One region of the Agrococcus phoenicis genome, then DNA from elsewhere that is predicted to be linked to it. Evidence: predicted binding sites of a transcription regulator. Region 1 holds the regulator's gene; the other holds the start of a gene.
What was found. Region 1 encodes HrcA, which represses chaperone genes, less so after heat shock. Its sites were predicted from a motif close to TTNGCACTCGNNNNNNNCGAGTGCNAA; they were not measured.
Positions count from the first base shown of each region.

Region 2: the regulator HrcA is predicted to act here: its motif matches at 1,770-1,796, upstream of groL (chaperonin GroEL).

Region 1 is NZ_CP154854.1:796,804-800,208, forward strand. It holds gene AA0Z99_RS03870 (DUF4870 domain-containing protein) at 1-1,132, opposite strand, end outside; gene hrcA (heat-inducible transcriptional repressor HrcA) at 1,310-2,323, shown strand; gene dnaJ (molecular chaperone DnaJ) at 2,324-3,405, shown strand, end outside.
Region 2 is NZ_CP154854.1:1,829,401-1,832,805, reverse strand. It holds gene AA0Z99_RS08770 (helix-turn-helix domain-containing protein) at 1-113, shown strand, start outside; gene msrB (peptide-methionine (R)-S-oxide reductase MsrB) at 217-618, opposite strand; gene AA0Z99_RS08760 (DUF3263 domain-containing protein) at 705-1,133, shown strand; gene AA0Z99_RS08755 (LytR C-terminal domain-containing protein) at 1,130-1,687, shown strand; gene groL (chaperonin GroEL) at 1,833-3,405, shown strand, end outside.

The sequences.
Region 1 (3,405 bases):
CGGCGTTGACGCGCATCGCGCCGATGATCGAGAAGATCACCTGGAGCAGGCCGGGCACCCACCAGAGCGCCAGCAGGATGAAGCCGATGCCGACGATGCTGAGGATCGTGCCCAGCACGAGCAGGCCGACCGTGAGGATCGTCATGAGGATGCCGAAGTTGAGCGCCTCCTTGGACTCCTGACGAGCGAAGGCGCTGCGGTCCTTGTAGATCAGGAACACGATCAGCGGGCCGATCCAGCCGCCGTAGCCGCCGGTGACGATCGTGGAGAGGCCGGAGAGGTGCCCCCACATGCCGGCGTTCTTCTCGTCGATGGGCGACATCGGCACCGAGGCGGGGTACTGGGGCTGACCGGGCGCGCCGTACTGCGGCTGACCGTACTGCGGCTGGCCGTACTGCTGCTGGCCCTGCTGCGCCTGGCCGGGCTGGCCGTGCTGCGGTTGGCCCGGCTGCCCGAAGGGCTGCTGCCCGGGCTGGCCGTACTGCTGCTGGCCCGGGTGACCGGGGGTGAACGGCGGCTGCGCGCCGGCGTCCGTGGCGCCGTGCTGCGGAGATGCCTGACCGGGCTGACCGTAGGACGGGGAGCTGCCGGGCTGGCCGGAGGAGGGCGCGCTGCCGGGCTGACCGGAGGACGGGGCGCTGCCCGGCTGGTGCGCGCCGGCCTGACCGCCGCCGAACCCGCCGCCGTGCTGCTCGCCGCTCTGCTGGCCGGCATCGTGCAGGCCGGCGTCCTGCTGGGCTGCACCGAACAGGCCGGGGCCGGGCTGCTGCCACGACTGCCCGCCGTCGATGGAACCGAACGCGGGCTGGCCGGGCGCAGCGGCACCGGGCCCGGTGTCGGAGGAGGCTCCGGTGCCTGCCGCACCCGGGTCGTGCGACAGCGGGTCGATGGCCGGGGAGGAGAAGGACTGCGCGGGCTCGCCGAGACCCGGTGCCGCGGGAGCACTGGGCGCCGCGTGCTGCTCGTCGGTGATCGCGAAGCCGTCGACCGGCGGCTCGGCCGAGCGCTGCGGCTCGTCGAGGAGCGGCTGCGCAGCGTCGTCACGCTGCTCCGCGTCGGCCCACTGCTCGTCGTTCGTCCGCTGCTCCGCGGGGTCGTTGCCCTCTGCGCGGGGGGCGTTGGGATCAGACATGGCATGCCTCTCATCGATGGTCGTCGCAGCGCGCCTGGGCCGTGCTGCTGGCACCATTGTGCGCCCAACTGGCTGTGCATCGCATGATCGAGATGACGGGCGGTAGGATTGGCAGTCAGCAGTCGAGAGTGCCAGGGCGAGCGGGACACCCGCCGCCGGCCGGGGAGAGGAGCGCGCATGGTCTCGGATCGCGGCCTCGAGGTGCTGCGCGCGATCGTCCAGGACTACGTCGCGCTGCGCGAACCCGTGGGCTCGAAGTCGATCGTGGAGCGCCACGCGTTCGGCGTGTCCGCGGCCACCATCCGCAACGACATGGCGCTGCTCGAGGAGGAGGAGCTGATCGCGGCCCCGCACACCTCCTCGGGTCGCGTGCCGACCGACAAGGGCTACCGCGTCTTCGTGGATCGGCTGCAGCGCATGCAGCCGCTGACGCACGCGCAGCGCATCGCGATCTCCCGCTTCCTCGACGACTCGATCGACCGCGACGACGTGCTCGACCGCACCGCCCGGCTGCTGTCGCAGCTGACCAACCAGGTCGCGCTCGTGCAGGTGCCGATCCGACGGCACGCCGTCGTGCGCCGGGTCGAGCTCGTCGCGGTCGCCGAGCACCGGGTGCTCGCGGTGCTGATCCTCGACTCCGGGCGCGTCGAGCAGCGCGTGCTCGACGCGCAGCAGCGCATCGATCCCGACCAGGCCATGGCGCTCGGGCGCGCCTTCACGGAGACGATCGGCGAGCTCGCGCCCGCCGACGCGATCCAGCGCCTCGCCGGTGCCACCGCATCCGCCCCCGGGGTGCTGCGAGCGGCCACCGGCGCCGTCGCTCACGCGCTGACCGACATGCTGCAGGCAGGCGGGGGCGATCGCATCGTCATGGCGGGCGCCTCGCACCTCGTGCGCGAGGAGCGAGACTTCCACGGCACCGTCACGCCGGTGCTCGACGCCATCGAGGAGCAGGTGACGCTGCTGCGCCTGTTCGACGAGATGGGTGTCGAGGGCGAGATCGCGACCCGCATCGGGCGCGAGCTCACCGGACCGCTCGGCGAGACGGCCGTCGTGGCTTCGACCTACAGCACCGGGGGCTCCGAGGGCCACATCGGCGTGCTGGGCCCGACCCGGATGGACTACGCAGGGAACATGGCCGCGGTGCGCGCAGTTGCGCGCTACCTGACGCGGCTGCTGAGCGAGGATTGAGTGACGGACCACTACGAGACCCTCGGCGTCGCGCGCGACGCCGGCCAGGACGAGATCAAGAAGGCCTACCGCAGGCTGGCACGTGAGCTGCACCCGGATGTGAATCCCAGCGACGACGCCTCCGAGCGCTTCAAGGAGGTCACGCACGCCTACGACGTGCTCGGCGACCCGCAGTCGCGAGCGGAGTACGACCGCGGTCCCGCTGCGGGCGCAGGCGCCTTCGGCTTCGGCGACATCTTCGAGCAGTTCTTCGGGGGCGGCGGCCGCTCGAGCGGCCCGCGCTCGAGGCGCCAGCCGGGCCAGGACAGCCTGCTGCGCGTCGACCTGGACCTCGCCGACGTCGTCTTCGGCGTGCACCGCGAGCTGCGGGTGCAGACCGCCGTGCTCTGCGAGACGTGCCAGGGCGCGGCCACCGAGCCCGGCACGAGCCCGGAGCGCTGCCTGCAGTGCGGCGGCTCGGGTCACGTGCAGCGCCAGGTGCGCTCACTGCTGGGCAACGTCGTCACGAGCCAGCCGTGCGGCGTCTGCCAGGGGTACGGCACCGTGATCCCGCAGCCGTGCCACACCTGCGCCGGCCACGGCCGCGTGCGCGCAGAGCGCACGATCCCGGTCGACATCCCGGCCGGGGTCGACACGGGCCTGCGCATCCAGATGCCCGGCCAGGGCGAGGTGGGCGAGGGCGGCGGCCCCGCAGGCACCCTCTACCTCGAGGTCAACGTGCGCCACCACGACGTCTTCAGCCGCGACGGCGACGACCTGCTGGGCACGCTCGAGGTCTCCATGCCGGATGCGGCGCTCGGGGCGCGGGCGACCGTCGAGAGCATCGACGGGCCGGTCGAGGTCGAGGTGCGCCCGGGCACCCAGTCGGGCGACGTCATCACCGTCGGCGAGCGCGGCGTCACGCGGCTGCGCGGCGCCGGGCGAGGCGACCTCAAGCTGGGCGTGCAGGTGCTGACGCCCACGAAGACCGATCGCCGCACCGAGGAGCTGCTGCGCGAGCTGCGCGAGCGCACCAAGGCGCCCGGCCCCCAGCTCTCGCAGTTCAAGCAGGGCCTGTTCGCCAAGATGCGCGACCGCTTCCG
Region 2 (3,405 bases), 1.0 Mb from region 1:
CCTACTCCGGCACGCTCGCGGCGTTCCTGCGCGGCACGCCGGAGGAGCCGATCGCGGTCGGGCGCCGGCTCGCGCGCGCAGCGATCTCGGCGCACGGCGTCGGCGACGCCTGAGCCCAGCGCGTCGGGAGCGCGGGCGCATGGCCCGGGCTCACCTGCTGATGGCCGGCCGATCGCGCGGCCGGCCTGCGCGATCGGCCGAGCGGTGCGCCGGCGGTCAGCTCTCGGGCGTGAAGTTCAGCGCCAGGGAGTTCATGCAGTAGCGGTCGCCCGTCGGCGTCTGGGGTGCATCGTCGAAGATGTGGCCCAGGTGGCTGCCGCACTTCGCGCAGCGCACCTCGGTGCGCACCATGCCGAGGGTGCGATCCTCGATCAGCTCGACCGCGTCCTCGCGCACGGTCTCGTAGAAGCTCGGCCAGCCGCAGCCGGCGTCGAACTTCGTCTCGTCGCGGAAGAGCTCGTTGCCGCACGCGCCGCAGGTGTAGACGCCCTGGCGCTGCTCGTCGAGCAGCGCGCCCGTCCACGGCCGCTCGGTGCCCGCCTCGCGCAGCACCGCGAAGGCTTCGGGTGAGAGGGTCTCGCGCCACTCGGCGTCGGACCGTTCGATGCGATCGTTCATGACTCCAGCGTACGACCGTCCGCGCTGCCGTTCGCTGCAGGCGTTTCGCGTCGGCCGCCATCGTGAGCGGTCGTAGGATCGATGGCATGTCCACCCAGCCGCGTCCGCGCAGGCAGGGCTCCGCAGACGAGGCGGCTGCCCTCGCGTTCGCGACCGCTGCGTCGCGCACCGAGTCCCCGGCGGACGAGCGCCCGGCTCCCGCTCCGCGCCTCAGCATCTCCTCGGCCACCGACATCGCTCCGGTCGCCCCGCTGGCGAGCCGGGCCGCCGAGCAGGCGGCGGATGCGTCGGCCCCCGACGCCGCCGATCGCGAGGAGCGCACCCGCCGCGTGCTCGACTTCGAAGCGGGGTGGGTCAACCACGGTGGGGCGAAGGCTCGAGCGATCCGCGCCGAGTTCGGCTGGTCGACGACGCGCTACTACCAGGTGCTCGACGGGCTGCTCGAGACGCAGGAGGCGCTGCGCCACGATCCGATGCTCGTGCGCCGGTTGCTGCGGCTGCGCGAGGCCCGATGAGTCGCACGCACCGCGTCGGCGCGCATCGCTCGACCGCGCGCGGCGGCTGGCCGCGCTGGGGCATCCTGCTCGCGGCGCTCGCCGCGGCGATCGTGCTGACCGCGATCGGCCTCTTCGCGCTCGACACGCTCCGCCCCCGCGAGGTCGTCCCCGCAGAGACCGCCGCCGCCGAGATCGTCACCGACCCGGCCGCCGTCGACCCCGCCCTCGACGCATCCATCACCGTGCTCGACGCCTCGGCGCAGCCGAGCCTCGCCGCAGGCGTCGGCCAGGCGCTCTCGGATGCCGGCTGGGATGTCGTGGCGACGGCCACGAGCTCGCAGCAGAGCGAGGGCACGGTGGTGTGGTTCGACAGCGAGGAGCTCGCGCCCGTCGCGCGCGGCCTCGCTGCGCAGCTGGGCGTCGGGCAGGTGCAGCTCTCCGAGGGCCGGCTGTCGGGCACGCCGATCACGATCGTCGTGGCGTCGGACGCGGTGGGCGTCGCCCCGAGCGTCGAGCCGCGCGATGACGGCGAGCTCGAGCACGCGCCGACCGGCGAGACGCCCGCGCCGTAGCGCCGCGCGGCGCTTCGCCCTCAGCGTCGCCGCGGGCGGCCGATCCGCTTGCACTCGACCCCTCCGAGTGCCAGACTTGGGGTTGGCACTCACTCAGGTGGAGTGCCAGTTGAACGTACTGGCGTCCAGGAGGGACGAGACTGCAATGGCAAAGATGATCGCATTCGACGAAGAGGCCCGCCGCGGGCTCGAGCGTGGACTCAACCAGCTCGCCGACGCGGTGAAGGTGACCCTTGGCCCGCGCGGCCGCAACGTCGTGCTGGAGAAGAAGTGGGGCGCCCCCACCATCACGAACGACGGTGTCTCGATCGCCAAGGAGATCGAGCTCGAGGACCCGTTCGAGAAGATCGGCGCCGAGCTGGTCAAGGAGGTCGCGAAGAAGACCGACGACGTCGCCGGTGACGGCACCACCACGTCGGTCGTGCTCGCGCAGGCGCTGGTCCGCGAGGGCCTGCGCAACGTCGCGGCAGGTGCCGACCCGATCAGCCTGAAGCGCGGCATCGACAAGGCCTCGGCCGCGGTGTCGGAGCAGCTGCTCAAGAACGCCAAGGAGGTCGAGACCAAGGAGGAGATCGCCGCCACGGCTTCGATCTCGGCCGCTGACCCTGAGATCGGTGCGCTCATCGCAGAGGCCATCGACAAGGTCGGCAAGGAGGGCGTCGTCACCGTCGAGGAGTCGAACACCTTCGGCACCGAGCTCGAGCTCACCGAGGGCATGCGCTTCGACAAGGGCTTCCTGTCGCAGTACTTCGTCACGGACCCCGAGCGCCAGGAGACGGTCTTCGAGGACCCGTACATCCTGATAGTCAACTCGAAGATCTCGAACATCAAGGACCTCCTCCCGGTCGTCGACAAGGTGATCCAGGCGGGCAAGCAGCTCGTCATCATCGCCGAGGACGTCGACGGCGAGGCGCTCGCGACGCTCGTCGTGAACAAGATCCGCGGCATCTTCAAGTCGGTCGCGGTCAAGGCTCCGGGCTTCGGCGACCGCCGCAAGGCGATGCTCGCCGACATGGCGATCCTCACGGGCGGCCAGGTGATCTCCGAGGAGGTCGGCCTCAAGCTCGAGAACACGACGCTCGACATGCTGGGCCGTGCGCGCAAGGTCGTCATCACGAAGGACGAGACCACGATCGTCGAGGGCGCCGGCGAGGCCGACGCCATCGCCGGGCGCGTGCGCCAGATCCGCCAGGAGATCGACAACACCGACAGCGACTACGACCGCGAGAAGCTCCAGGAGCGCCTCGCGAAGCTCGCCGGTGGCGTCGCCGTCATCAAGGCCGGCGCTGCGACCGAGGTCGAGCTGAAGGAGCGCAAGCACCGCATCGAGGACGCCGTGCGCAACGCGAAGGCCGCCGTCGAGGAGGGCATCGTCGCCGGTGGTGGCGTCGCGCTCATCCAGGCAGCGAAGAGCGCCTTCGAGCACCTCGAGCTCACGGGCGACGAGGTGACCGGCGCGAACATCGTCAAGGTCGCCGTCGACGCTCCGCTGAAGCAGATCGCCCTCAACGCCGGCATGGAGCCGGGCGTCGTCGTCGAGAAGGTCCGCAACCTCGAGGTCGGCTTCGGCCTCAACGCGGCGACCGGCGAGTACGTCGACATGCTCGCCGCTGGCATCTCCGACCCGGTGAAGGTGACGCGCTCCGCGCTCGCCAACGCCGCGTCGATCGCCGGCCTCTTCCTCACCACCGAGGCAGTCGTCGCCGAGAAGCCCGAGA